DNA from 3 places in the Solibacillus sp. R5-41 genome. Region 2 is predicted to be linked to each of the others. Evidence: predicted binding sites of a transcription regulator. Region 2 holds the regulator's gene; each other region holds the start of a gene.
What was found. The regulator Rex, encoded in region 2, represses fermentation and respiration genes when NADH is low (regulators of the CRP and FNR family bind a similar motif). The targets are predictions, from matches to a motif close to TTGTGAAATATTTCACAA.

Region 1 (10,397 bases), 1.7 Mb from region 2:
TAAACCCGTACCGGATCAGATACACTTAACACCGTTGCAGAACTCGTAATTTTAATTTTTTGTGTTGCCTGCGCAATCGCACCTAACACGACGGTATGGGCCTGTGTTGTGAAATATTGCTGATGGCTTTCTCCTACGCCGAATACATCAATGCCAGCTTGCTCTGCTAATTGACTTAGTTCAATTAGCTCTTGAATGCGTTGTCGAGGTGATACAGTTTGCCCTGTTAACGGGTTCGGGATATGGTCACCTAATGAATAAAGACCAAATTCCATTCCTTTTGATTGATCAATACGATATTTTTCCATTTTTCATTCTCCTTAATGTTAGACAATTGGATGTAATTTTTCTACGATTTCATCACGGTGCGCTTCTAAAAAGTCGGGTAAATCGAGCTGTTCACCTAAAGTTTCGACGTTACCATCACGTAAAAATCCTGGTCCATCCGTAGCGATTTCAAATAAGATGCCGTTCGATTCACGGAAATATAAGCTCTTGAAGTAGAAGCGGTCGATAATTCCCGATGTTTGGAAGCCGCGTTTTTTCACTTGCTCATCCCAATACTGTAGTTCTTCGTCATTTTTCACACGAATCGCTAAGTGATGAATGCTACCTTTTCCTGGTTTTTCTGAAGGACCATCTTGCTGAATGACATAAATTTCACCAAATACTTCACCAGCCACTGATTGGAATAATGCGTCCTGTTCATTCTCAAATACAGTTTGATAGCCAAATATTTCAATTAAAGTACGAGATAATTTTGATAAATTCTTCACAGTCATTTCTACGGTGCCCATTCCTTGAATTTGATGCTCTTGTGGAACAGGAGAGCGATCATACGTTTCCCAGTGTGATATCTTTTCACCATTTGCAACGATTAATGCCATGCGTAAACCTTCTTCATCCTCAAAAAGAAGGGCAGGGCGGTTCGCATACGTAGAAATACCTTCATGTTGCACTTCATAGTCATCAAAGCGTTTCATCCAATATTGCAAGCTTTCTTCTGAAGGAACGATTAATCCAATTTTTGTAATCGCATTTGTACCGCGATGTGTGCGACCTACTAAAGGAATTTCAAAGAACGATAATTCAGTCCCTGGGCTACCCGTTTTATCTCCATAGAATAGGTGATACATGGATGGTGCATCTTGGTTTACGGTTAATTTGACACGACGTAAGCCTAAAACTTCTCGATAAAAATGGTTATTGTCATTTGCGTGTTTCGTAATCATTGAAATATGGTGATGTCCTGGAATGTTATACATAAAGTTTCCTCCTAAAGGGATATTTTGAAATGATTTTATTCGTATTTGCTCTTCTTTTCGCTATTTTTTTGCACACGAGACATTAATTCGTATAATGTTTTCTGCTCGTCGGCTGATAAGCAGTCATCAAAAAAGGAAGATTGAAAGGCAAGCTGAGCATCAAATGCATTTGCTAAGTGTTGTGCGCCTCTTTCTGTTAGCGAAATGTATTTTGTTTTCCATTGTTGCTTACGTTCGATGAATCCGTCTTGCTCAAGGCGTGCCAACATACGGGAAATGCCACCTTGTGTAACAGTTACTTTATCTGCTAAATCGGATTGTGTAATCGGTGCATATGTGTCGATTTGCATGAGCACGTCAAATTGAGCTGTAGTTAATCCAAATGGCTTGAGAAAATCATTCGATAATAGATTACTTTGATGCGTAAAGCGTGTAATTCGTAACCAAATAAGTGAGCCGCGTGTATTGTTTTTCATGCCGTCACATCCTTTCGTTACTATCACTTTACTACTCAATTGATAAAAATACAATAAAAATATCTCGAATTCGAAATAAATTTCAGGAAAGGTAAAAAACGAGCTGAGAAATGGAGAGTACCACGCATTTTCAGCTCGCTATTATTATGATGTTGAATCATGCAAAGTATGAATGTGCTTCATTTCAAAAAATAATCCTTTTGCTACTAGAAGTTGTTCATAGGAACCGGATTCTGCAAGTTGTCCATCTTGCATGACGAATATTCGATCCATCTTTTCTAATCCATCCAACTTATGCGTAATTAAAATGACCGTTCGTTCTTTCGTGCTCGTGAGCAATTCATGAAAGAGAGCGCGCTCTGTTACGGCGTCTAAGCTTGTGAAAGGCTCATCTAATAGCCAAATGACACCGTTTTTTAGAAGTGTACGTGCAAAGGCTAGACGCTGGCGTTCACCACCGGATAAATTTTCACCCTTTTCTAAAATGACATCATCCAAGCTTTTTGACAGCCGTGCGCGGTTTAACGCATTGATAAGTTGTTCGTCGGTTGCCCATTCATTCGCCAGTAATAAATTATCTCGAATTGTCCCAGAGAAAAAGTGATTGTGCTGCAGTTGCACACTCATCTGTGACCATAAGGATGCTTCTTCGATGTTAGCAAGTAGTTCGCCATTGATGAAAAGCTGCCCACTCGTTGGCTCTAATCCCTTTATAAGGAGTTGAAAGAGAGTGGATTTTCCTGAGCCACTTGGACCGACAATCGCAATTTTTTCGCTCGGCTGTATTGTAAATTGAATGTCCTTTAAAATCGGTTTATTGAAATGCACATAAGAAAAATGCACGTTCTTTGCTTGAAGGCTGTAATTATTTGTAATGGCTAGAGGTTTTGTGTCCGTTTCTGGCATCGCTGTCACCTGCTGCAACCGGGCCATTGCAAGTGTTGCCCCTTTATAATGATGCGGCACAGTAGCGAGCGGGATGGCAGTTTCAAAAACGGTCAGCGCGATTAATAACAGCATCGCCAAATACAATCCATCGAGGGCATTCGTCGTGACAAAATAAGCACCGATCGTCACGATGAGAAATACCGTCAACAAAGAAGCACCTTGATTGTACAGCTGCATGCGAACGAGTGCTTGTTGCTCTTTTTTGACTTCTTCGGTATAGGCATCGCTTAAATGGAGCAGTGCCTTGCTTTTCTCGTCGACTAAATGATGATTTTTTAATTCTCGAAAGCCATATAAAAATTCCGTTGTTTCGGTCATGAGCGTGCGTTTATAAGGAGCAGGCTGTGTTTTTTTTGCGATTAAAAGTGCTGGAATAATGACCGCCACAAATAAAAAACCAAAGACGAGGAGCAGGGCAATCCAAATCGAGAAAAAAGCCGTGAAAATGACCGTTCCGAAAAAGACGAGCAAGGCAATAAGTGGTGGATAAACGACACGTAAAAAGAAATTTTGGAGCGTCGTCACATCATTCGTAATGCGCGCGAGCAATTCACCACTTTGATAATGCAAAAATAACTGATTAGCAATGGGCTCTAGCCGGTCAAAAAAACGCATCCGAATTGCTGATAAAAGGGAAAACGTCACGCGATGAGAAACATAGCGCTCTGCATATTTGCTCGTAGATTTTGCTACGCCAAATATTTTTAAAAAGGCAGTTAAGATTAAAATGACATAAAAAGGGGGCATTAACGCTGCTTTTGAAATAAGATAGCCACTTTGTGCAAAAAGGGCGACCGCTGTTAAACCACTTATAGTGCCAGCAATTAATGCAAGTAGCATTTCTTTTTTCTCACGCCAAATCATTTCATAAAGCTCTTGCATCAGGTAAACCTCCTTTTTTCATTGCCTCAAAATATCGTTCCTGTTGCAATGCTTCGGGTGAACCGCTCGCACGAATAGTGCCGTTTTCCAAAACATATAACAGATCGGCGTGCTGCAACGTTTCGAAACGGTGCGTGACAAGAATGACGGTCGCATGAGATTTTAATGTTTGAATCGCATGGGCAATAAGCTGCTCGGTTAATACATCCAGTCCGGCAGTGGGCTCGTCAAAAAATACGATGGTAGGCTGATGAACAAAAGCCCGAGCAATGGCGATTCGCTGCTTTTCACCGCCAGAAAGCCCGCGACCTGCTTCACCTATTTTCGTCTCAAAGCCGTCTTGTAGTGTTGCAAACCAATTTCCTAATTGTGCTTTTTGTAATGCACACCAAAGCGATTCATCGTCTAGGTTTTTCCCCATCGTCAAATTATCTCGTAGTGTACCAGCAAATACGTAAGGATGCTGTGAAATCATACTCATTTGCGCATACCAGCTGTGCTCACTACTGCTTTCGCGCGCGATTCCGTTGATGTCAAGGGAACCTTGCGTTAGCTCAACCGCGCTTGCCAGCATATTTAAGACGGTCGTTTTGCCATGTCCAGTCGGTCCGATAATGGCAACCGTTTTCTGAGGGGGGATGTCAATGGAAATCGGACCAATACTTGTTCCGTCTGGATAACGGTATACCGCATTTTTTAATACAAGAGAAGGGGCGGGTGTGATCAGCTGTTGTCCCCATGCGACCATCTGCGATTCTTTTTCAAGATCTGTATGAATGAGCTGCATCGCGCCAAGACTACCTTTCCCAGTATGAAACGCCGTACCTAATTCCTTTAAAGAACTATAAAACTCAGGTGCTAATGTTAAAACGAAAAAAGCAGAGGCAAAGGCAAGCGTTTCAAATACAATCATTTGAAAGCCGATTTCAAGTGCCACAAGCCCAACACCAAGCGTTGTAATGAGCTCAATAAACAACGTTGAAGCAAATGCAATTTTCAACACTTCGAGTGTCGTCTCCATAAAACGTGTGTTGTAATGCTGTAAAATGTTCCTTTGTTTTGCGCTTTGTGAAAAGAGCTTAAGCGTCTGCAAGCCTTGTAAAACATCTAAAAATTTACCAGAAAAGCGATTCATATTTTCAAGCTGTTGTTCCGATTTCCTTTTCGTTTGCACACCGATAATAATATAAGAAAGGGGAATAAAAGGTGCCGTTATGAGCAAGATTACCGCACTCATTGGATGGGCAAAAAATACAGCGACTATCAAAAACAATGGCACAATAAGCGTTTTCATCGTTTGCGGGATATACTCACGAAAATAAGCATCGAGCTCATCTACCGTATCGACAAATAACGAAACTTGAAAGCCCGTTTGCTGTAACTTTACATTTGCGATGGATTCTTTGCTCCAGCGTGTCAGCAGTTGTGCACGTATCGATTTTTTGACATGAGCGGAAAGTTGATTACCCGTCCAATGAAGAAAATAATTGGACGCAACCCGAAGTGAAATTGCCAAAAGCAACCCGTATACATAGGGTAAAACGGCATTAAAAGTGGTTTTCTGAATAAATACGGAATCCACTATGTGAATGATGCTATATGCTTGTAATACAATCGCGAGCCCTAGCAGAAGGGCAATAAAAATGAGCTTCATGCGGTATTTTTTCATTGATGGAATCCATTTTTGAAACTGGCGCATTCTATTCCCCCTAAAAAAGCGTTGTTGTTATTTATTTCACTCTTTAGGATAGATTAAACACAAAAAAGCAAAAGAAGTGGGGGATTCATTGGTTTTTAATGAGGTAGGCTTATAAAAAGCTAAAAGTAACGGATAGAAAGTTAAAAGTGTTGAATAGAAATCGTGACGGAAAGCCGCAAAAATATATGGGGCAGACGGATAAATCTCGAAATAGACGGATAACCACAAAAAATCGCTTAAAAAAAGATGCGTTGAACAGGCCTTATTCAAGCTCTAAACAATAGAAAACCAGGAGCCTAAGAAGCTACCTGGTTTAAAAGTAATTAAAAGGATCAGTATTATTAAACTTAGTGGATATGTTTCTAATAAAAAACACGCCCAAAAGAATCTATAGAGCGGTACTAGCTTTCTCTAATGCTTGTTTGAAATCTTCTAGTAAATCGTCTTCGTTTTCTAATCCAACAGAGAAGCGTAGGAGACCATCTGTAATACCGCGTTTCACACGTTCCTCGGGCTCCATTGCCGCGTGACTCATTTTGGCAGGGTACGATAAAATCGATTCGACACCGCCAAGGCTTACGGCGAATACGGGAATTTTCATAGCCTCAACGAAAACTTTTGTCACATTATAGCTCGGTAAAGTAAACGATAAGACAGCACCGGCAGATGTGCTCTGGCTTGCATGAATTTCGTAGCCTGGATGGGTTTTCAGCCCAGGGTAATAAACGTTTTCTACTAGTGGATGAGCATTTAAAAATTCAGCGATGCGCATAGCAACACGCGATTCCTCATTAAAACGGACAGCAGTAGTTTTCATATTTTGGATGAGTGTATAGCAATCTTGCACGCCTAAAACAGAGCCAAATGAATTTTGGATGAAATAAATTTGATCAGCAAGCGCCTCATCATTTGCCACAACAAGTCCAGCGACGATATCGGAATGACCTGATAAAAACTTCGTTGCAGAATGAATTACCACGTCCACACCCATTTCTAGTGAACGTTGATGAAGTGGCGTCATAAACGTATTATCTAAAAACGTTAATGCGTCGCTCGCCTTAGCAATATCAACAATTGCTCGAATATCGGTAATGCCGAGTGTTGGATTCGATGGTGTTTCGATGTAAATAAGCTTAGTTTCTGGTTTTACAGCTGCTTGGATTGCTTCAACATCCGTAAAGTCTACAAATGTGTGAGTAATGCCAAAGCGGGGCAATACTTTTGTCACAAAGCGATACGTCCCACCGTATACATCTTCGGTAATAACGATATGGTCGCCAGCAGATAAATCATAAAGCAGGCAGAGACAGCCGCCATCCCTGTGGCAAACGCAAATCCGCGATGACCACCTTCAAGCTCAGCAATCGCTTTTTCAAGGGCTGCTCTTGTTGGGTTGCCTGAACGGGCATAGTCGTATTCACCAAATTCATCGATCGATTCTTGATGGAACGTCGATGATAAATACATTGGGACATTGACTGCCCCTTTTTTATCCGCATAGCCTTCGCGGATTGCGCCATGAATTAAAGCGGTTTCGATTCGGTTATTCATTCGAATTTACCTCGCAATGTGTCAAATACTTGCTTTAAATCTGCTATTAAATCGTCCGCTTCCTCAACGCCAATGGAGAAGCGCAGAAGACGGTCACAAACACCACGTGCGACACGCTCTTCATAAGGAATATCCGCATGTGTTTGCGTTGCAGGGTACGTGATGAAGCTTTCCACACCACCTAAACTTTCTGCAAATGTAATGAGCTGCATCGCTTTTAAAAACGGATTAACCATAGCAGCATCCTTCACTCGGAATGACAGCATGCCACCTTTACCCGTATATAAAACATCCGTTACAAGTGGTTCAGTCTCCAAATAGGCGGCGATTTTTTTGCCATTTAAATCATGCTGCTTTAAGCGTAAATGCAATGTTTTTAATCCACGAATTAATAGCCAAGAATCCATTGGAGATAGTACTAAGCCCATTCCATTATGCATAAATGCAAGCTTTTCACAAAGCTCTGCACCTTTGGCAACAACAATTCCTGCAAGTACATCATTATGCCCACCAATATATTTCGTTGCACTATGTAATACAATATCTGCTCCTAGTTCAATCGGGCGTTGGAAATAAGGTGTATAAAACGTATTATCCACAATTAACAGAAGCTGATGTTTTTTAGCTAATTCGGCATAAGCGACTAAATCGATTTCCTGCATTAAAGGGTTTGTCGGGGTTTCAATAAATAACGCTTTCGTGTTTTCTGTGATTAATGCCTCAACTTCACTCGAATCAACAAAGGCATTATAAACCGGACGGATGTTGTAATTTTCCGCGTATGTTTTAAATAAGCGGTAAGTACCACCGTATAAATCGTCAGGTACGATAATTTCATCGTTTGGCTTAAAGATGGAAAGTACTAATTGCACAGCTGCCATTCCTGAACTACAGGCAAATCCTGCATCGCCGTTTTCTAAATCTGCCATGCCACGCTCTAAAAGTTCACGTGTTGGATTTTTTGTACGTGAATAATCATAACCCGTTGATTCTCCAATCCCTGCATGCTTATACGCAGTCGACATATAAATTGGAGGGTTAACTGCGCCTGTTTTCGGGTCGCTTAAATTACCAAGCTGAACTAATTTTGTATCAATTGATCGTTGTGACATGAAAAAACACTTCCTTTATAAATTTACGAAACATTTGGAATGAATCGATTATTACCTCAATTTAACATGAGATAGTTCTCGCGACAATAGTTGTTGCGGCTGAAAAGTAAAAAAGTAATAAATTTCAATCAGAAAAGACGGAATTAACATCCGATAAGAAGAAGTAGTTGTGATGATTCGTACGATATGTTCAAATAAGGCATCTTCTATTTAAAATAGAAGATGCCTTAAATGTAAAGAAAGCTATTGACTAGACAATTTTAAGTTTTTTTCGTTTCGTCGGATCAAGACGTCGCTCCAACCAGAGTAACAATACATCTGCCAAAATCGCCATGAGAGCAGTAGGAATCGCACCTGCTAATATGATGGCTGTTCCATTCGTGGCATTTGTCCCTCGAACAATAATATCGCCTAAGCCACCAGCACCGATAAAGGCACCAATCGCAACAATACCAATCGCTACGACTAACGCGATTCGAATACCAGTAATGATGACCGATAAGCTAAGGGGGATTTCAACCATATAAAGCACTTGAAGCTTCGTCATACCCATCCCACGTCCAGCATCCGTTAAGCTGTGATTAATCGTTGTAATGCCGACATGTGTATTTTTAATAATCGGCAATAATGAATAGAAGAAAACTGTCACAATTACCGCCGTTTTTCCAAGTCCTAAAACAAGCATAATCATGGCCATTAATGCAAGTGCAGGAATCGTTTGAATAATATTCGCCAATGTAATGATTAGTCCAGAGGAGCGTGGAAATTTTGAAATTACAATCCCGATTGGAATACCTACGACCGATGCGAGTAAAACACCATAAATTGATAATAAAAAATGATTTATAAATTGTGAAAAGATGTAAGACCCATTTTCCCCCATGTAAAAGAAAAATTGCTCGATAACGGATAGCTTTGTGATATCAGTCATGGCGTGTCACCTCCAGAGAAGTAATTTTCCTTAATTAAAAAGTTTTCAGCGACGATTGCTGGTTCAATTAAGTTATTATCCGCTAAAAAGTTTAATCGTTGCATTTCCGCTGTGGAAATTTGCCCAACTAGTAGTTCTAATACTTTTTTTACTTCAGGCTTTTCCTCTAATAAATCGGTGTTCGCAAAGGGGGATGCATCATATGGTGGGAAAAAATGAAGGTCATCCTCTAAAACGACCAAATCATAGGAAGCAATTCGTCCATCCGTCGTGTAGCCAAGTACAGCATCGAGCTCGCCTTGTGCAACAGCATCATAAACAAGACCGATTTGCATAGGGAAGACACGTCCAAATTCAAAGCCATATTTCGCACTAAAATCTTTATAGCCATCCCCTTCACGATTCATCCAAGACGTATCCACTCCGACTTCTAACTCCGCTGCGATTGCTTCAAAATCACTCACCTTTTGAAGCTGATACTTGTCTGCTGTTTCACGTGTCACCATAAAGGCAAACGTATTATCGAAACCATAGGAATTAAAAAATGTCATATTAAATTGTTCTTGGAATAAGCGCTGTACCATTTCTAAAGCCTTTTGCGGATCACTCGTAGGCTTTTGCTTGAGTACGCCTATTAAATCGGTTCCAGTGTAGCGAACCGCTGAAATATTCGCGTCACCATTTAGCATTGCTTGATGGAGAACAATAGAAGAGCCGAGATTATTTATGAGCTCCACTTCTTCATCCGTGTAATATTCAATCATGTCTTTGACTATATAAGCTAATATTTGGCTTTCTGTCGTCACCATAGAACCGATGCGAATTGTGCTATTATCTTGATTGCTACATGCACTTAGAAACAGCATCACTAGTACAAAAGGTAGGAATTTTTTCATGATGTGCGACCTCCTTGTATACGAAGCCCTTTTGGAATTATTACTCGCTCGACTCGGCTTAAAAAGAAGTCTGTAAACAGTGCTAATATCGTAACGATAACTGCACCGCCTACAATGAGATCAATTTTAAATAAATTTAAACCGTTAAAGATAAAGTCACCTAAACCACCTGCGCCAATATAGGAAGCGAGTGTTGCCCATGAAATGACATACACAGCAGATAACCGGATCCCGGACATAATGATTGGCATTGCGAGCGGCAGTTCAATCATTCGGAGAGACTGAAACGGTGTCATTCCCATCGCACGACCTGCTGCTTTTACGTTTTCATTCACAGACTGCATTCCCGTAAAGGTGTTATTTAAAATGGGGAGAAGGGAATAAATGCAAAGTGCAATAATTGCAGGCACTTTCCCTACCCCAAAAAATGGTATCATAATGGCAAGCAGTGCGAGGGAAGGGACTGTTTGTAGCATGCTCGTAATCGTGAGCACAATTTTCGCGATTTTCTTTGTTTTAGATAAAAGAATGCCTAAAGGTACTGCAATGAGCGTACCTAACAATAATGCAATGAATGAAATATAAATATGTTCCCATGTTTTTAAAAAAATATCCGCCGTATTCTCAATGAAAAAGT
Region 2 (10,397 bases):
TATATTAGCAATAGAAACAAGCTGTGATGAAACAGCCGTAGCGATAATAAAAAATGGGTCGGAAATTATTTCAAATGTCGTGTCATCTCAAATTGAGAGTCATAAACGATTTGGCGGAGTAGTGCCTGAAATTGCGTCACGACATCATGTAGAGCAAGTAACAATAGTGCTTGAAGAAGCTTTAAAACAAGCTGAAATGACGCCACAACAATTATCAGCCGTGGCTGTAACAGAAGGCCCGGGTTTAGTAGGCGCATTGTTAATCGGAATTAATGCAGCAAAGGTATTTGCCTTTGTACATGGGCTCCCGCTTATTGGAACGCATCATATTGCAGGGCATATTTATGCAAATGCATTAGTACAGCCGATGGAATTCCCTTTATTAGCGCTAGTCGTATCTGGTGGACATACTGAGCTTGTTTTGATGAAAGAGCATGGGTCATTTGAGGTCATAGGGGAAACGCGCGATGATGCAGCAGGAGAGGCGTATGATAAAGTAGCCCGCGTGTTAAATATGCCGTATCCAGGTGGCCCGCATATTGACCGTTTAGCCCATGAAGCGACAGAAGCTGTACCATTCCCACGAGTTTGGTTGGAAGAGGATTCATATGACTTCAGCTTTAGTGGGTTAAAATCTGCTGTTATTAACTATAAGCATAATATGGATCAGCGTGGAGAAGAAATTATTCCAACACAAGTTGCAAAAGGTTTTCAAGATAGCGTTGTGGAAGTATTAACAGCCAAAACATTGCGCGCAGCTCGTCAATATGAGGTAAAACAAGTAATTGCTGCTGGGGGAGTTTCCGCCAATAAGGGATTACGTACATCATTAGCAAAAGTATTTACTGAAGAAGGGATTCCATTTTACGTGCCCCCATTATATTTATGCACGGATAATGCTGCCATGATAGGTGCTGCTGCCTATCAAATGTATGTAGCAGGCATTCGTGGGAACTTAGCGATGAATGGTCGACCGGGTATGGAATTAACAAATTGGGTAAAATAATATAGGAATGTTTAGCATAAGTAATTATGTGATTTAAAATCACAGTTACTTATGCTTTTTGTTTTTTTGAAATAACATAAGGGCGCGAATTACGTATTTATAGTAAAAAAATTGTTGTTTACGTAGCAAGTATTATTAAAGAGGAATTTTTCTGAAAAATTATCCACAAAAGAATTCACATACCCACAAAAACAAGTGCGAACATGCGTACTTATACACAAATTGTGGATAAGTTGTGGGTAACATGTGATTTATCTATATATAGTATTGGTTTTTACACAGATTAGGATGGATAAATAAAATTAAAACTGTGGACAATGTGGAAAACCCTGTTGATATGTTGATATGACTGCATTTGTTTTGTGTATAAAATTGTGGAGATTTTTGTTTGGAAATTGTATATTGACCAAGATATATGACGAAATTTAGCGATAATAGGTTTGAAACTGTTAATAACATGGAATAGTAATTAAAATGAAATGATCTTCTATGCTGAGTGATGTGCTTGTAAGAAAAAAAGGAGGTTCGTGTATGAATTATCTAAAAGAACGTAATAAGATGAGGATGCTTTTGATTGGTGGGTTCCTATTGGCTATGGTTGTTCTTTTCATGTTGAATTCGGTGCATTTAGGACTATATTTAGCATCCTTTAATGGGTTATTTTTGTTAGCGGCCATTAGTTGTTATCCACTTGCGATTGTATATGGGCGTCGTCAAATAGTCGATGTTTTTAATTGTATTCGAATGGGGGAACGTCAACCATTTCGTGTACGGAATTTTAAGTCACCAATGAAACCATTATATACATTATTAAATCTACTCATTGCTGCAGTAACAATCGTGTTCTTTGGTTGGATATATGGAACGTATACAGCTTATCAAAAATTACGGATGATAAAGAGCTTTCAAATAAAATAATCGTCAATTACGCCTCGGCGTAATTGAGTCCAGATTTTGAATTGAGCTTTGGCCTAAGTTCAATTTAATATCTGTGACATCTGCTGGAGGAATTAACTTCTTCCGTCGAGTGCTAGAACTACTACTGAATGAAGATAAAAGGAGAACGTTGGCATAATGTATGCAACGTTCTCCTTTTATAGTAGTGAATAATCAACTATTTATAAATTTTCAAGCTCTTCGTTTAGTTCAAGCCATTCCATTTCTAGTGTATCATGCTGTTCTTTTGTCTCATTTAACTCAGTCTGTATAGCAAGAGTTTTTTCATGGTCAGAGAAAATTTCTGGATCGCATAATTGTTCCTCAAATAGAGCAATTGATTCATCGAGGTTCATCATATTCTTTTCGATTTCCTCAATGGAACGGCGGATTTGACGTTCGCGTTTTTTTGCGTCTTTATCAATCATGGAAGTCGTTTTCGTAGCTGAAGTCGTGACACTTTTTGCTTCTCGGGCGGCAGCCTTCATTGCAGCTAATTCTTCAAGTTCCTGTTTTTTCTCCAAATAATAATCATAGTCACCTAAATATTCGAAGGAGCCTGTGCTAGATAGCTCCACGACTTTAGTTGCGATGCGATTAATGAAATAACGGTCATGCGAAACGAAAAGTAATGTCCCAGGATAATCAATTAACGCATTTTCTAAGACTTCCTTGCTATCTAAGTCCAAATGGTTGGTTGGCTCGTCCAGCACAAGGAAGTTCGCTTTTTGCATCATTAATTTAGCTAAAGCGAGTCGTGCTTTTTCGCCACCTGATAATGAATTGACTAGTTTGGACACATCATCCCCACTAAATAAAAAGCGACCTAAAATGCTGCGAATATCCTTTTCATTCATTAAAGGCCAGTCATCCCATAACTCATTTAAAACGGGTTTATTGGAATGAAGCTTTGCTTGCTCTTGGTCATAGTAGCTAATTTGCACATTTGTACCGTAGCGAATGTCTCCAGTGAGCGCAGTTAAATCTTTTACAATCGTTTTAAGTAACGTTGATTTCCCAACACCGTTTGGACCGACAAGTGCGATGCGATCTTCTCGGAATACGCGCAGCTGAATATTTTTAGAAATCTTTTTGTCTGGATATCCGATTGCTAATTCATCAATTGATAACACATCATTCCCACTTTGGCGCTCAATTGAAAAGCCGAAATTCGCACTTTTTTCATCACCATCAGGGGAATCCATCCAGTCTGTTTTTTCTAGGACTTTGCGACGTGATTGCGCCATTTTTGTTGTCGAGGCACGTGCCAGATTTTTTTGAATAAATGTTTCGAGTTTCGCCTTCTCATCGATTTGGCGTTCGTACATTTTTAAGTCCCGCTCATAATTTTTTGCTTTTTCATCTAAATAAGCGCTATAGTTCCCTGTATATTTTGTCGCCTTTGTTCGGGAAATTTCATACACAATGGACACCACTTGATCTAAGAAGTAGCGGTCATGCGAAACGATTAAAATCGCTCCTTCATAACCTTTTAAAAAGCCTTCTAGCCAAGAAAGTGTCTCGATATCTAAGTGGTTAGTAGGCTCATCCAAAATTAATAAGTCTGGCTTTGACAGTAATAATTTGGCTAATGCTAAACGGGTACGCTGACCGCCAGAAAGCGACTGAATGGATTTTGGATAATCCTCAGGGAAAAACTGCATTCCGTGTAAAATCGAGCGTGTATCCGCCTCATATTGATAGCCACCTGCTTCTTTGAAATCATGCTGCAGCTGATCATAATCGGCCATTATGCGTGCATAAAGCTCACCATTTTCATATATGCTCGGGTCAGCCATTTGCTGCTCTAATTGTCGAAGCTTTTGCTCTTGTCCACGTAAGGCGCTAAAAATGGTCATCATTTCATCCCAAATTGTCAGCTCTGAATCAATTTTAGCATGCTGCTCTAAATAGCCAACACGGACGTCTTTTGGAATAATAATTTCACCTGAATCAAAGCTCATTTGCCCAGCGATTATTTTTAATAACGTTGATTTTCCAGCACCATTACGTCCTACAAGTGCGACGCGGTCACGATGCTGAACTTCTAGCTTCACACCGCTTAAAATTTCGTCGGTAATAAAAGATTTATATAATTGATTTACTTGTAATGTAATCATTTTTACACCTCTATTTCTTCCTTCTAGTTTATCGGATGAGGAGGGGACACGCAACGGTGGATACTTTACTTGTAGCGATAGGTTTAGTAAAATTATAACGATTTCTAAAAGTATGTAGGAGGAGAGTGTGTGAAAAAAGAAACAAAAATTCCACAAGCAACTACGAAAAGGCTTCCTCTGTATTATCGATTTTTGCAAAATTTTGCAAATGACGGCAAGAAACGAATATCGTCACAAGAATTAAGTGATGCAATGAAAATAGATTCTGCAACCATTCGACGTGATTTTTCTTATTTTGGTGCGCTTGGAAAAAAGGGCTATGGCTATGACGTCCAACACTTACTTGAATTTTTCCGTCAAACATTAGATCAGGATGAGGCAATGAATGTTGCACTAATTGGTGTCGGAAACTTAGGGAATGGTTTATTAAAATACAATTTCCAAAAGAATCATAATACGCGTATTGTTGTTGCATTTGATACAAAAGCACCGTATGAAGGGACGACGATAAGTGATATCCCCGTATTTCATCCAGATCGCTTAGAGGAAATGTATGAGGAATTTAGTGCCGAACTGGCGATTTTGACGGTATCCTCTCGTTCTGCTCAAACCATGACAGACCGACTCGTTAAAATGAATGCAAAAGGGATCTTAAATTTCACCCCTGTGCGCCTTTCTGTTCCAGATACGATAAAGGTGATGAATATTGATTTGTCAGTGGAGTTACAAGCGCTCATTTATTTAGTACGTAATTCCAAACAATAACAAATTGTTCACATGATTGCTATTAGCCAAAAAGATGTAGATACTGTAAAATGTACATATAATAGAGGAGGTGGCTGTCGTGGTTGTGCATTTAAATGCGATTGGACCAGTAAGCCTAGTTATTATAGGGGTAGTAGCAATATTAATTTTCGGACCAAAAAAGTTGCCAGAGTTAGGTAAAGCAATGGGTTCGACACTTCGTGAATTCAAAAACGCCACAAAAGGCCTTACAGATGACGATGATGATAAAAAAAATAATGCTACTGTTATCGAACATAAAGATAACGAAAATAATCAAGCTAAGTAAATTAAGGATGTCTTAAAATGAATCCACAAGAAAGAACTGTAATAGAACATTTCAATGAATTAAGAAGTCGCTTGTTTATTACAGCGATTTTCTTTATCCTTGCTTTGATTGGTGGTTTTTTTGTAACGGAGCCTATTATTCACTTTATTCAACATAGTGATGAAGCTTCGCAATTTGAATTGCATGGTTTTAACCCGACCGATCCTTTAGCGGTATTTTTAAAAGTGATGTTTGTAGTGGCATTTGTCTTTACTTCGCCCGTATTACTGTATCAACTATGGTCATTTATTACACCAGGCTTACATGAAACAGAACGTAAAGCGACACTCAAATATATCCCGTATTCGTTTTTATTATTTTTTGCAGGGATTAGTTTTTCATACTTTGTGTTATTCCCTTATGTAATGAATTTCATGATGAAGCTTTCGAATGATTTAAGCATTACGCAAACAATAGGGATTAACGAATATTTTAATTTCCTGTTTTCATTAGTTGTGCCGTTCGGAATTGTATTTCAACTACCGGTTGTCACGTTATTTTTAGCGCGTATCGGCGTATTGAATCCAGAATTGTTGGTCAAGTTTCGTAAGTACTCCTACTTTGTGTTATTTGTTTTAGCTGCGGTTTTAGCGCCGCCAGATTTTATTTCAAATTTAATCGTAGCAGTACCATTATTTATTCTTTATGAATTTAGTATTGTAATTTCGCGCGTCGGCTATCGTAAATTTGTCGAAGCAGAGGAAAAACGACTAAAGGAAGAACAAGAGGCTGCACAAACGATGCAAGTGGAGCAATTACTAGAAGAACAACGTAGACAAATAGAGCAAATGAATAATTAAACATTTCTTATTTCATAAAAAAAAACGCTATCTTCCATAAAGGGGATAGCGTTTTTTTGTGTGAAAAATTAATTGACAAAGCGGGCTAAAAGATCATTTCGGAGCATTATCAATAATTTGTTGGAACTTCTCCGCATACATTTGAACGAATGTGACGAAGCCATTTAATAAAACATGCGCGATTATGGAAGTTAGTAAGCGCTTCGTTTTGTAGTAAAGGAAGGCAAAAACCATACCGCTAATCGTATAAATAATAATATGTGTGAAATCCATATGAATAGCTGCAAATACGATGGAACTAATAATGCTTGCCACCCAAAAGTTATAATTTTGAACAATCGAACCAAAAATGACACGACGGAAAATTAACTCTTCTAAAATAGGACCGAGCAATACTGTGGCAATGATCATCACTGGCGCAACTTTTGTGATTAGCATGATGTCCGCTGTGTTTTCAGAACCCATCTCAATGCCTAGTGCGAGCTCAATGTATGCACCAATTGTTTGACCAAGAAAAACAAGGAAAAACCCGATAATTCCCCAACCAATCGAAGCACTAATTGAAGCCTTCTCTCCTTTAAAAACATTCCAAAATTGCTTATTGCGCTGAATTAATAGAAAGCTCACTATAGTAGCAATCGCAAAGGAAGTGATAGACCACCATGCGGAAAGTTTAATTAATTGTTCTTGTTTCGTAGGTTCTGCAATAAACTTTAATAGATACTCTTTTAATTCAGGAAAAAGGATGAGCACTAGTACAGAGAGTTGGCACACGATATACGTAATCAACACATAAAATGCGGTCTTTTGTGTTTTGAAATTTGGTGCTGAAATGGATGTCACGATAAGTAACCTTCTTTCTTTTTTTTATTAGTTATATGACGTAGGCAAATAAGAAAGGACACAGCATTTCCTATTGGTAAGAAAAATAACGATTAACTATATTGTAGAGGAATTTGGAAATAATACAAAATTTTTTATAGTTCTGACTTGCAAAAAAAAAAGGAATTCATTAAACTAATAATTGTGTTAGCACTCTTTAACTGAGAGTGCTAAATTTAAAAACGTAGGAGGTTGTTTCACTTGTTAAGACCATTAGGAGATCGCATCATTATTGAACTTGTTGAGGTAGAGGAAAAAACTGCTTTCGGGATTGTATTACCTGACTCAGCAAAAGAAAAACCACAAACTGGTAAAGCGGTAGCAGTAGGTACAGGTCGAGTTCTTGACAACGGCACTCATGCCCCGCTTGACGTAAAAGTAGGCGATGAAATTATCTTCTCAAAATTCTCTGGTACAGAAGTGAAATACGACGGCGTAGAATATTTAATTTTACGTGAAAGCGACGTATTAGCAATTATTGGATAAGCCTAAATCGAAAATGAACTGCAGCTAGATATAAATAGTAAAACATACTAGCTGCACATATGATGTTGATAAATGAACGAAATAGATAATTAAATTCAGGAGGTATATGGATTATGGCAAAAGACATTAAATTTTCAGAAGACGCACGCTCATTAATGGCGGCTGGTGTTGATAAATTAGCAAATGCTGTAAAGGTAACACTTGGACCAAAAGGACGTAACGTTGTATTAGAAAAAAAATTCGGTTCACCACTAATTACAAATGACGGTGTTTCGATCGCAAAAGAAATCGAGTTAGAAAACCCATTTGAAAACATGGGTGCAAAATTAGTAGCAGAAGTGGCTTCTAAAACAAATGAAATTGCTGGTGACGGTACAACTACAGCAACGGTTCTTGCACAAGCGATGATCCGCGAAGGTTTAAAAAACGTAACAGCTGGCGCAAACCCTGTTGGCATCCGTAAAGGGATGGATAAAGCGGTTGCAGCTGCATTAACAGAGCTTCAAGCCATTTCACGCCCAGTGGAAAACAAAGAGTCGATCGCACAAGTAGCATCTATCTCTTCAGGTGACGAGGAAATCGGTGGGTACATTGCAGATGCTATGGAACGAGTTGGCAATGATGGTGTTATTACGATTGAAGAATCAAAAGGCTTCACAACAGAGCTTGATGTTGTAGAAGGTATGCAATTTGACCGTGGTTATGCTTCACACTACATGGTGACAGATACAGACAAAATGGAAGCGGTACTAGATAACCCATTCGTTTTAATTACAGATAAAAAAATCGCAAGCATTCAAGAGATTTTACCAGTGCTTGAGCAAGTTGTACAACAAGGTCGTCCAATTTTAATTATTGCGGAGGACGTTGAAGGGGAAGCATTAGCAACTCTTGTAGTGAATAAACTTCGCGGTACATTCAATGCCGTAGCAGTAAAAGCACCAGGCTTTGGTGACCGTCGTAAAGCAATGCTAGAAGATATTGCGATTCTTACAGGTGGTCAAGTGATTACACAAGATCTTGGCTTAGATTTAAAAACAGCAGACTTAACTTCATTAGGTCGCGCGGTAAAAGTAATCGTTTCAAAAGATAATACAACGATCGTTGAAGGCGCTGGTAACACAGATGCAGTAGCAGCACGCGTGAATCAAATTCGTATGCAGCTTGCTGAAACGACTTCAGAGTTCGATAAAGAAAAATTACAAGAGCGCTTAGCAAAATTAGCAGGCGGTGTTGCCGTTATTAAAGTAGGGGCAGCAACAGAAACAGAATTAAAAGAACGTAAATTACGCATCGAGGACGCACTGAACTCAACACGTGCGGCAGTAGAAGAAGGTATCGTATCAGGTGGTGGTACAGCCCTTCTTAATGTATATGGTGCAGTAGTGAACGTGCTTGAAGAAGTAGAAGGTGATGTAGCTACGGGTGTGAAAATCATTTTACGTGCATTAGAAGAACCAGTACGTCAAATTGCTGAGAATGCGGGTCTTGAAGGTTCAATCATCGTAGACCGCCTAAAGCGAGAAGAAGTAGGAATTGGCTTCAATGCAGCAACAGGTGAATGGGTAAACATGATTGAAGCAGGCGTAGTAGACCCAGCAAAAGTAACGCGTTCAGCTTTACAAAATGCTGCATCAGTCGCTTCACTATTCCTTACAACGGAAGCAGTAGTAGCAGACATCCCAGAAGCAGGCGGCGGTATGGGTATGCCTGATATGGGTGGCATGGGTGGCATGGGCGGCATGATGTAACAAGCCGCTTGAACCCTTGATATGACTGGGTTTTATGTAAGGTGAAAGTGTGATGTTAACATTTTGCTAACATAAAAGATTTTAACGGAGGCTTCTCAAAAGTTCACTGAACTTTTGGGAGGCTTCTTTTTCATTTACTTTGTCATGTTACTTGGTAATTTGATCATCTGAATGGCCAAGACTCTCCATAATCTTTTCTGGTGCAACACTGCCAATGTCCTTAATTCTGGAGTATTACCTATCGCATAAGCCAAATTAACTTGAATAGTAGCGCATTCCCTTAACAAGTTGCATCGTAATGAGAGTTAGTCTGGATATACTCCTGATAAGAGCATATAAAACAGTGGGAGAGTGGGGACGGATAGAAGAATCAAAACATTTACAACAAAACAAATGTGTAGAAAAAAAGAAAATACATTTATTATGCTCTTTTACTTTTCCTGCAATTAAGGGAAATTACAAACTTCCTCTTTATGTGATAGCCTAATGGTACTTTATTTGTCAATTCCTTCTAATGTTTATCAAGAATCCCTTGAATTAATCCAGTATTCTTTCGGAAAAAGTACTAGTATAGATAAAAAGTAATAAGTAATTTATACTGTTAAATTGATAGGTTAATAGACATTCTGATTATTTATCTTTAAATAAAAACGGGCAAACTTATCGAAAGGTAAGGACGCAAAGCTACGAGTCTTAAATCCTTTTGGATAATGATAGTCGGGTTGCCAAGATAAGAAGTGGTTATTTGGCTACCCTCGTTTTTTGTTGGGGTAGTTTTTTCGTTTAAAAGAAGTGCTGTAATGAACGGCAGCTTACATTGTCAGGTCATAGATATAGAGACAGTAGATAAGTAATAGAAAAGGAGGTTTAAAATGATAGTTGTAAATGAACCAAAATATAAAATGGCAATTTATGAAGCGAAAAAAGAAGTACATGTTCAAATTCTAGGGTTTATTAAAGACGATCTTGTTGAGGGATATTTAAAGCATTTACAAGAAACTGTAGGTAAGGTACATAAACTTACTTATAGGTTAGTAGTTGATGCAACCTACCAATCACCGCTTCCTTCTAAGACTGCTGCAGGACTTGGAGAGACTTTCTTGTTTTACGTTTCTCTTGGCTTTAAAGATATTGCCATTGTAAATTCTAAATCTAAAATTTCTTCAGTACAAATTCGAAATGCTATTGAGACAATTGATTTCCCTGGAAGAGTGGTCAATCATGTTTCTGAAACGGATTCACGCTAATTTTTAAATAAACAACCCTAATTCGGAGAGGAATAACATCACGATGCAAACAACAGCA
Region 3 (10,397 bases), 1.5 Mb from region 2:
TCTATGACACCATTGGAGATGTTCGGCGATTATTTTGAGAAACCTAATTTTTCATCAAATTCACGAAAAATCAATTCTCCTGTATCCAAAGAAAGTGCGCCGCCATCATTTGATAATTTAATGGAACGGTTGAAATGTAGGGTATTTTGCGTTTGGAGGGATAGTAGGTCCATACTTTTTCATATATTTCTTGACTGAGGAATTCTTTAACCTTCATTGCCCGTTGTTTCTTTAATTCATACTTTTTTGTTTTTCCCCTTCATACTCATTTGATCGTAAAAAATGTAAAATTATCGTCTGGGACAAATGGGAACCGCTTGATAGAGTCCCTCTGATAAGACCCTTGTTTTCTTGTTGTATAAAAAAGAGTATTTCTCCATCTTAATGATTTGGGATAACGCTCTTTTTCTTGTCATTTAAATAATTTAGAGCCGGAAAAGCTCTAAATTATTTAAATAACTCAGTTTAAAATATACTTAAAGGCAAATTGCCCTGATTTTTTCTTAACAGCAGCAAATGTTATAAAAGACTGTTAGAGTATATGTTTAGTTGGTCATAATTACGATATCTCTCTAAAGCGAAGCATTATTTTAAATACCAACCTTTTCAAATAACAATTGAAACACTACTAATCAGTAGAAATTACCTCTTAATCTTTTTATTTCACTATAATTATAATCTGAATTAGTTTATCACCTTCCCTAAATATAAATATTTCATTGCCTGTGGAGATAATTGTGAATCAACCCACACTTCAATGATATTAAGTAGCCTAAATGGATTGTTTTATCCATGTCACTATCATAAATAATTTAAAAGTATTTTAAACCCTCCACTCGAAAACTTTTTCGACCATCCAATGACAAAAAATTAACAAAATAGGAATAGTTATCAAACCTTAATTCTTCAAATATAAAAGGTGCTTTTTCAAAAGTATATGTTTAAAAACAATTAAGAGCTTCGGCAAATCTTTTGATTCCTTCATCAATTGAATCTTCATCTTCTTTCGCGAAAGTAAAACGAACAAATCCATTTTTAGATCCCATTGTAGAACCTGGTACATACATGACACCTCTTTTAATGGACTCTTCAAGTAATTCAATTTCATCATAATTTTTAAGGATTTTACACCATATATGAATACCACCGTTAGGAATAGAATACTCCACCTGGTCTTTTAAATATATATTAAGACTTTTAATAATTTTATTTCGCCTTTTTTCTAACTCTTTTATTAAATTTTCCATATGAACATTGAAATTAGTTGATTCTAAAAAATCATTCGCAATCCATTGTGTATAGCTAGAATGGCCAAAGTCGATTTGTTGCTTTGCATCGGACAATCTTTCTATTACCGATGTTGGGCCAATAATCCACCCTATTCTCAATCCTGAAGCAACAATTTTAGATAGAGAACTAATATATAATACGTTTCCGTTCTTATCTAGTGATTTAAGGGTTGGTATTTTCTCCCCAGAAAAAGCTGTTAAACTATAAGGATCGTCCTCCACTACGGGTATACCAAGCTTTGAGGATATGTCCAAAATAGCTTTTCTTTTCTTTTCATTCAATAAAGAACCCGTTGGATTTTGAAAATCTGGATTCAAAAAAATCATTTTAATCCGGTGTTTCTTATATAATGACTGCAAATCTTCAGGGTTAATTCCATCCCGATCGACAGGTAGATAATGAATTTGTATACCTGCTGATTTAAAAATTGTCAGATTATAGTTGTAAGAAGGATCTTCTATTGCTATTGCATCTCCAGGCTTTAACAAACATTGTACAATTAAATGCAATGCTTGTTGGGCTCCTGATGTTATAAGTATTGAAGTAGGATGAGTTTCGATTCCCCGACTTTTTTTCATGTGTTTCGTAAGGGTTGTTCTAAGTATTTCACTCCCCTGCGGATGATCGTAACCTAGGCTTCCAATAAAAGAACGTGTCGAAGTTATCTCTCTTAAAAAACTTTTCGGGAAAAGGTCTTCTGACAATTCACCAGTAGCTAAATTTATTAATTGATGATCAACAGTTTCTTTTCTTATTTTTTGTGTTACAGGTAAGTTAGGTAAAAAGGAGCCCGCCACAATATACCTATTCCAACTAGGTATCCGTTTTTTTGTTATACCCCAAATATCTTTACTAATAGTAGTACCACTGCCTCTATTTCTTTCAATTAGCCCCATCGATTCTAATTCGTCATATGCATTTACTACAGTGCTTCTATTTATATTCAAGTCATTGGCCAAACTTCTCTCTGATGGCAATGGTTTATCAGGTGGAAATGTACCATCGGCAATTCCTTTTTCAATATATTCTGCGAGTTGCTTATAGATCGCCTTTTTTGCTTTTCTATCGGGTTTCCAATCCATATATATTCACCTCATTATTTCTACCAAACTTATTAAAATATTCCTTTTATTTTCTGCCATTGTCAGACAATCAAAATAATAAATATTAATATATATCCGTCTAAAATTGACCATCCACTTTTAGTTTATCATTACCATCCATTTAAAATTTCAATTTACATTTTCATATAAAAACCCCAGTTTGACGTATGTTCATCACATCAAAATTATACTAAAATTATTTTTTTGGTTTTAGAACATTTTGTGTTATCTTTCAAAACTCCTTGTTTTTAAAATTTTGTGCAACTATCATAAAAATCAATTGTGAATCAAATTCCACTCAAACCCATAGTAGCCTAAAACACTTTAAATAATAATTAAAAGGGGTTTGTTTATGAAAAATAGATGGATCAAGTTAATCGGTTTTTTCACTATTGTCACTATGCTAACTGGTTGTGACCCATTGTTAGTCTTGGACCCAAAAGGACCTCAAGCTCAAGTACAAGCCAAAGACATTATGCTATCGATAGGAATTATGTCCTTTATCGTACTTATTGTTTTTGTAATTTTAGCTTATATGCTAATCAAATTTAGGGCTTCTAAACAAAGTCCAAATTACAAACCTCCCCATATTAAAGGGAGCATAATGGTTGAGGTAATTTGCGTCGGAATCCCGGTCTTAATTGTCGCCTACCTTTCAATAATTTCAGTTGAAAGTAATTATAAGGTGGAATCACCTCCAGAAAAATACAAAAATGAAGAGCCACTCGTGGTTTATGCTTCAACATCTAATTGGAAATGGCATTTTAGTTATCCAGAGGAAGATATTGAAACAGTGAATTATTTATATATTCCTGTTGGGCGCCCAATTGAGTTTAAACTTTACTCATATGGACCAATTACAAGTTTTTGGATTCCTCAATTAGGTGGCCAGAAATATGCAATGGCCGATATGGTGAATACGTTGCATTTAGCTGCTGATATGCCAGGAGAGTATATGGGGAGAAATGCAAACTTTAACGGGAAAGGATTCGCTGAGAATACGTTCAACGTTACAGCGGTTCAACAAGCTGAATATGATAATTGGGTTAAGGAAGTAAAGGAAACGGCTGATATGTTAACTGAAGAAAAATTTAATACATTGCTAGAACCTGGACATGTTGGTCAATCAACATTTAATGGAACGCATTTAACTTTCTTACCACCACCAGAGGGTGAACACGGCGGACATCAACATGAGAAAGCTGAATCTAAAGATAATAAATCTCTACAAAACAATCATTAAATTATCGAAATTACCTAATTTACTAAAATGTTTACATTGAAAGGAGTCATAGTAATATGGATTACTTTGAACGATTTGCTATACCCCATCCAAGTCCTGCAATTTATGCATCGATGGTAGCAATTGGTCTTACCGTGATAGCAATCATTGTTGGATTAACTTATTTTAAAAAATGGGGCTACCTATGGCGTGAATGGTTAACGACCGTTGATCATAAACGGATCGGTATTATGTATTTAATTTCTGCTATCCTCATGCTTTTCCGAGGGGGCGCGGATGCTATTATGATGCGTGCTCAAATGGCTGTCCCTGACAATAAGTTACTAGATGCTCAGCATTATAATGAAGTATTCACAACACATGGAACAGTAATGATTATTTTTATGGCAATGCCATTTATTATGGCATTTATGAACTACATTGTGCCATTACAAATTGGAGCTAGAGACGTTGCATTCCCACGTTTGAATGCTTTAAGTTTTTGGTTGTTCTTCATGGGGGCAATGCTACTAAACATTTCTTTTGTTATAGGTGGCTCGCCTGATTCTGGATGGACAAATTATTTCCCACTCGCTAATAACGAATTTAGTCCATCAGTAGGAACTAACTATTATTTATTTGCTCTACAGATTTCAGGTCTCGGTACATTAATTACCGGTATTAATATGATTGTAACAATTCTCAAAATGAGGGCTCCGGGCATGACATTAATGAAAATGCCAATGTTTACTTGGTCTTCATTTGTTGCAAATGTGATTATCGTTTTCGCATTCCCCGTTTTAACTGTAGCTTTGACTATGGGGACTTTTGACCGATTACTTGCCACAAATTTCTTCACAACATCCGACGGTGGTATGGATATGCTGTGGGCGAATTTCTTCTGGGTCTGGGGACATCCTGAAGTATATATACTGATATTGCCAGCATTCGGTATTTACAGTGAGATTATTTCTACTTTCTCTGGACGGAATCTTTATGGCTATAAATCGATGGTCGGCTCAATGGTGATCATCTCCTTCCTATCATTTTTAGTATGGACACACCATTTCTTTACGATGGGACAAGGCGCTTTAACTAACAGTATATTTTCGATTACTACAATGGCAATTGCCATTCCAACAGGGGTAAAAATTTTTAACTGGTTGTTTACCCTTTGGAAAGGGAAGATTGTATTTACAACTCCAATGCTTTACTCCATGTTATTTATACCTACTTTTACAATTGGTGGTGTAACTGGAGTAATGCTTGGAATGTCAGCAGCTGACTATCAATATCATAATACAATGTTCCTTGTCGCCCACTTCCATATGGTGATTATTCCAGGTGTTGTATTTGCGATGTTAGCAGGCTTACATTACTACTTCCCAAAAATGTTTGGTTTTATGTTGAATGAAAAAATCGGTAAATTGACAGCATGGATTATAGCAATCAGTACACTTCTAGCCTTTATGCCTATGTTCTTTTCAGGCTTAGATGGACAAGCACGTCGCATGTACACTTATACTGAGTCTACTGGTTTTGGCATCTGGAATATGATTTCTTTCATTGGTGCAATTGGATTTGCAATTGGGTTTGCACTAATTGTTTACAACGTGTACTACAGTATTCGTTACTCACCAAGAAACATCGGTTCAGATCCATGGGATGCACGCACATTAGAGTGGGCTACGCCAAGTCCTGTGCCTTATTACAATTTTGCAAAGGTCCCTCATGTTATTTCAACAGAGGCTTTATGGGACGCAAAATACAATCAGCATGAGTTGTTCCCAGAGAAATATGAAAAAATTCATATGCCAAATAATAGCGGTGTGCCTTTCATATTAGGTTGCATTTTCTTCGCCTGGGGCTTCTCATTTGTATTTAGTATGTGGATTCCAGCTATTCTCACAACTATTGGTATTTTTATTTGCATGGCTCTCCGTTCGTTGGAAAAAGATCCAGGACATTATGTTTCTGTAGAAGAAATTAAAGCAACTGAAAAGAAAATGCGAGGTGTTCAATAATGAAGGTTGATCGATCGCTGCCGCTAGAATATAGTACACAGCAAAATCAAATGAATATATTAGGCTTCTGGGTTTTTATCGGTGCTGAAATTATGCTCTTTGGAACACTTTTTGCAGCTTACTTTGTATTAGGAGACCGTGTAGGAAATGGCCCTACAGGAGCAGAAATTTTTGAAATCACACCTGTTTTATTTGAAACTTTTATTCTCTTAACGAGTAGCTTTACAATTGGCCTAGGTATCCACGCAATGAGAAAGGGCTATACGAAAGCTATGATAACATTCTATGTAATCACGCTATTACTCGGTGTAGCATTCCTTGGTTTCGAAGTTTACGAGTTTATTCATTATGTTCATGTTGGTGCGGGATTACAGACTAGTGCCTTTACCGCTGCTCTATTAACAACACTAGGAACACATGGTGCTCACGTCACATTTGGTGTGTTTTGGGGGCTGCTCATCGTCTACCAGCTGATAAAACGTGGATTAACACCTGAAACAGCCAATAAATCATTCATCTTCTCTTTATACTGGCACTTTTTAGATGTTGTATGGATCTTTATCTTCAGTTTCATCTACTTGAAAGGAATGGTATAAAATGAGTGATTTATTTCCACTTAAACAAGTAATGGGGTTTGCATTATCAATCATTCTTACCATCATTGCTGCTTGTGTGTATTTTATAGATGGCGTATCATTTCCAATTATTATGACGATTTTATTGGTTACAGCATTTATTCAGGCTGGCCTACAATTGGTCGTCTTTATGCATGCTGGTGAAACAGAAGATAAATCTGCCATCTATACAAATATCTATTATGCATTAATAATTGCGCTCGTAACAATTTTCGGTACAATATTATGTATGATTTGGGGCTATTTATAGGTAGGAAAGAAAATATTTTATTGTATTTAATCCTCAGAAAAAATCCTCTTGAAGATATATAAATAAAAACGTCCTTTACTGTTAAACAGATTTACAGAAATCTATTTAAGGTAAGGACGTTTTTTTATTTATGAGAAATATAATGAATTTCTACGTTAGTATATCGCAACCCAATTTTGAGCCAATTTACACTATCTGTCTTTTCCAGAAAAACACCTGATAAACTGAATATAGATATAGTGATTTAACTAAAAAATATTTGAGGTGGGAAAGGTTTCCCACGCGCTTATCGTTATGATAAGTTACCAGATATCAGAATTGCCGCCCTGCTAATAATTCTAGGTGTCTATATAGGATTTACTCATTTTAAATCAAAACAAAAAGGTCTATCAAATTGTAATTTGATAGACCTTTTTGCTAGCTATTGAAATTCCTCCACCAAAACTACCCGCGCATTGCGTCGATTAGCTCTGGTTGGAACTTGCCATCTCGCAGCATGGCGATTTCTTCTTTATAAGGCGCTTGCTTATTTTTCGCGTCTGCCCCTACAAATGGCGTTTCTAAAATTTTCGGTACGTGCATTAACTGTGGGTGATGCACAATATAGTTCATCGCCTCAAAACCAAGCTCACCAAAACCAATGTTTTCGTGACGGTCTTTCCCAGCACCACGTACGTTTTTGGAATCATTAATGTGCAGTACTTTTAATCGATCTAAGCCAATAATTTTGTCGAATTCATTTAATACACCATCAAAATCATTTACGACATCATAGCCTGCGTCATGTGTATGACATGTATCGAAACAAACGGATAATCGTTCGTTATTCGTTACACCATCAAAAATACGCGCAAGCTCTTCAAAATTGCGGCCGATTTCAGTGCCTTTGCCAGCCATCGTTTCCAGTGCAATTTGAACTGGATAATCTTGTGAAAGTACTTCATTTAACCCTTCCACAATTCTCGCAATCCCAGCGTCTACTCCTGCACCGACATGCGCACCTGGATGCAAGACAATTTGTTTTGCTTCTAGTGCTGCAGTACGTTTAATTTCTTCTTGCAGGAAATTTACACCAAGCTCAAACGTTTCGGGTTTTGTCGTATTTCCAAGATTAATAATATATGGCGCGTGGACGACAATATTGCTCATGCCATGTTCTTGCATATGCATAAGACCTTTCGCAATATTCAATTCTTCAATTGGCTTACGGCGCGTATTTTGCGGCGCACCTGTATAAATCATGAATGTATTCGCTCCATAAGAAAGTGCCTCTTCACTTGCACCAAGTAACATTTTCTTACCGCTCATGGATACGTGAGAACCTAGCAACATCAATATTCCCCCCTATTTATTTGTACGACGTTTAATACGACGTTCGCGTTTTTTAACTTTTTCCATTTCCCACTTCATATTACGTTTATACCCTGGTTTTACCTTTTTCGGTTTTCGAACAAGGGCTTTCGCTTTTAAGTCGATTTCGTCTGCTTGCTTCACACGGTTTTTTCGTGAGTGACGCTCTTTCAGTTCTGACCATTCACCATTTTTCACATCTTTTTGTACAAATGGAATACCCATTTTTTCGATACGAACAATTGCATCTTCATCTTCTGGCTGGAACAATGTAATCGCTGTTCCTTTTGTGCCAGCACGAGCGGTACGACCTACACGGTGGACGAAAAACTCTAAGTCTTCTGGAAGCTCATAGTTAATTACGTGTGAAATCCCTTGAATATCAATTCCACGCGCTGCAAGGTCAGTTGCTACGATGTATTGGAATTCTAAATCACGAACTTGCTTCATCATTTTTTTACGGTCACGTGGTGATAAATCCCCATGAATTTGTCCTACACGAATGCCTTGCTCTGCTAAAAATGTCGCAACAGACTCTGCATTTTTACGTGTGTTACAAAATACGACTGCTAAAAATGGATTGATCCCTTTCATGACATCCAATAAACGTGAGTTACGTGATTTTGAACGTACAGGTACTAATACAAAATCAAGGCCTTCCGCAACAGGGCGTTTATCATTCATATGCACATGTGTTGGTGCATCCATATATTTCTTTAAGAACGGCTTTAATTTTTCTGGAATTGTCGCTGAAAATACGAACATTTCTAGCTTTTCTGGCATGCTTGAAGCAAAGCCATCGATTTCCTCGATAAAGCCCATATCAAAGGCTAAATCTGCCTCATCAATAACTAAAATTGGCGCAGTGTGTACTAGTAAGGCGTTTTCTTTTACTAAATCGCGAATACGACCTGGTGTACCTACAACAATTTGAGGTTGTGTTTTTAATCGGTCGATTGAACGCTGTTTATCTGTTCCGCCGATAAATAATTTTGAAGTAATTTCCGTGCCTTCTGTTAACTGGTTTAACGCATCAAAAATTTGTTGCGCAAGCTCACGTGTTGGAGATGTGATAACTGCTTGCACCTCTTGTTTTTCCTCTTGAATACGTTCCACAATTGGTAATAAAAAACTATGCGTTTTCCCTGTACCAGTATGTGCTTGTCCAATCGCACTTTTCCCCTTTAGTACGAGTGGAATAATTTCTTTTTGAATCGGTGTCGGCTCTGTAAATCCAAGCTTTGCAATGGCGTCCTGCAAAAATGGCTTGAAATTATAATCAGTATATTTTGACATGTTTCGTACCTCCTAACATCTGTCCTATTGTACCATGTTTCGTACATTTAAGTGACCATCTGCATATCATAACGATAAATAGTTTTGTCGTCAAACAGGAATGAGGGAATAGGGAAAAAAAATGCGAATTAATTGTCCATTTTAGCAAAATAATGCTGAATTAAAGAAAGGAGCTTATTATGCGTCCTCCGTTTTATTATCCAAATGGTTTTTTCATGAACTCTATGCCTATGCAAATGCCGATGCGCTATCCGATGTATGCACCTTATATGATGCGAGGTCCAATGTTTTCACAAATGCCCATGCCGCGCCAAATACCGTTCCAATCCGCGGGGGCAGGTTTGGCTGGAGCGGGATTGGCAGGAGCAGGTTTAGCTGGAGCTGGAGCAGAAGTAGCTGGTCTAGCGGGCGCAGCAGGGGCAGCAGAAGTAGCCGGAGCAGCCGCAGCCGCAAGTAGTGCCCCGCGCTTAGACAGTTTTTTAGCGGGAGCAAATTCCTTGTTTTCAAATGCCCAAAAGTTTACACCGTACGTTCAGCAGGCTGCTCCTATGTTCAAAAATCTGCCTGCATTATGGAGAATGTATAAAGGCTTTAAAGGAGAACCAGATACGTCTGCTGACTTGGCTCGAGACATTTTCGAGTCGACAGCCCTTGCTCCAACAGAACAAAGAAGCACTCAAAGACAACCGACCGCGCCAGAAACTTCACGACCATCCGTACCACCAACTTCGCGACCATCCGTACCGAAGATCTTTCAGCCGCCATATGACTTTTAACCTCTTAAAAAGAATTTCCGGTACAAAATTCACATGAAAATAGAGGGACTGCCACAAAAGAGTGAATTCTTTCGTGACAGTCCCTATGTTTTGAGCTAGTTGGTGAAAACAGTATTGCTTGCCCAATGTTGCGCAAGATTCTTAATTTTAAGTGCGACTTCCTTTTGTTCTACCCGCTCTGCTGCATAATTCCCTACCTCATGCATCCCGACACAAACGCTGTGCTGTGCCTGTTGGAACATTAATAAATCATTCACATCATTTCCAAAAGCGATGTATTGTTGGATGCCTAAACGATTTAAACCTTTAACTTTATTTAAATGATTTGAGCAGATATCGATAATTTTTTCTTCTTTATATTCAAAAATCGTGACGGGTAATGTATGTATAAATTCCTTTACATGGGACGGTGGATCAAATAATAATACTTTTGAAAATCCATTTAATTGTT

Region 1: a site for Rex is predicted at 5,295-5,312, ahead of cydD (thiol reductant ABC exporter subunit CydD). Genes of this name have one in related genera too.
Region 3: a site for Rex is predicted at 2,614-2,631, ahead of qoxA (cytochrome aa3 quinol oxidase subunit II). Genes of this name have one in related genera too.

What each region holds. Positions count from the first base shown of each region.
Region 1 covers NZ_CP024123.1:2,294,111-2,304,507, reverse strand. The annotation lists gene CSE16_RS11130 (LLM class flavin-dependent oxidoreductase) at 1-308, opposite strand, end outside; gene CSE16_RS11125 (ring-cleaving dioxygenase) at 327-1,265, opposite strand; gene CSE16_RS11120 (MarR family winged helix-turn-helix transcriptional regulator) at 1,301-1,741, opposite strand; gene cydC (thiol reductant ABC exporter subunit CydC) at 1,886-3,571, opposite strand; gene cydD (thiol reductant ABC exporter subunit CydD) at 3,555-5,270, opposite strand; partial or broken gene CSE16_RS11105 (aminotransferase class I/II-fold pyridoxal phosphate-dependent enzyme) at 5,659-6,821, opposite strand; gene CSE16_RS11100 (methionine biosynthesis PLP-dependent protein) at 6,818-7,933, opposite strand; gene CSE16_RS11095 (ABC transporter permease) at 8,184-8,864, opposite strand; gene CSE16_RS11090 (osmoprotectant ABC transporter substrate-binding protein) at 8,861-9,760, opposite strand; gene CSE16_RS11085 (ABC transporter permease) at 9,757-10,397, opposite strand, start outside.
Region 2 covers NZ_CP024123.1:3,962,250-3,972,646, reverse strand. The annotation lists gene tsaD (tRNA (adenosine(37)-N6)-threonylcarbamoyltransferase complex transferase subunit TsaD) at 1-1,006, shown strand, start outside; gene CSE16_RS19590 (hypothetical protein) at 1,538-1,924, shown strand; gene CSE16_RS19585 (ABC-F family ATP-binding cassette domain-containing protein) at 2,125-4,062, opposite strand; gene CSE16_RS19580 (redox-sensing transcriptional repressor Rex) at 4,192-4,827, shown strand; gene CSE16_RS19575 (twin-arginine translocase TatA/TatE family subunit) at 4,907-5,134, shown strand; gene tatC (twin-arginine translocase subunit TatC) at 5,152-5,973, shown strand; gene CSE16_RS19565 (CPBP family intramembrane glutamic endopeptidase) at 6,067-6,816, opposite strand; gene groES (co-chaperone GroES) at 7,057-7,341, shown strand; gene groL (chaperonin GroEL) at 7,455-9,092, shown strand; cyclic di-GMP riboswitch class I at 9,736-9,822, shown strand; gene CSE16_RS19550 (hypothetical protein) at 9,965-10,339, shown strand; gene CSE16_RS19545 (hypothetical protein) at 10,383-10,397, shown strand, end outside.
Region 3 covers NZ_CP024123.1:1,132,034-1,142,430, reverse strand. The annotation lists gene CSE16_RS05265 (MocR-like pyridoxine biosynthesis transcription factor PdxR) at 942-2,372, opposite strand; gene qoxA (cytochrome aa3 quinol oxidase subunit II) at 2,746-3,636, shown strand; gene qoxB (cytochrome aa3 quinol oxidase subunit I) at 3,693-5,639, shown strand; gene qoxC (cytochrome aa3 quinol oxidase subunit III) at 5,639-6,235, shown strand; gene qoxD (cytochrome aa3 quinol oxidase subunit IV) at 6,237-6,524, shown strand; gene CSE16_RS05240 (deoxyribonuclease IV) at 6,969-7,856, opposite strand; gene CSE16_RS05235 (DEAD/DEAH box helicase) at 7,869-9,170, opposite strand; gene vrrA (VrrA/YqfQ family protein) at 9,350-9,946, shown strand; gene CSE16_RS05225 (HAD hydrolase family protein) at 10,042-10,397, opposite strand, start outside.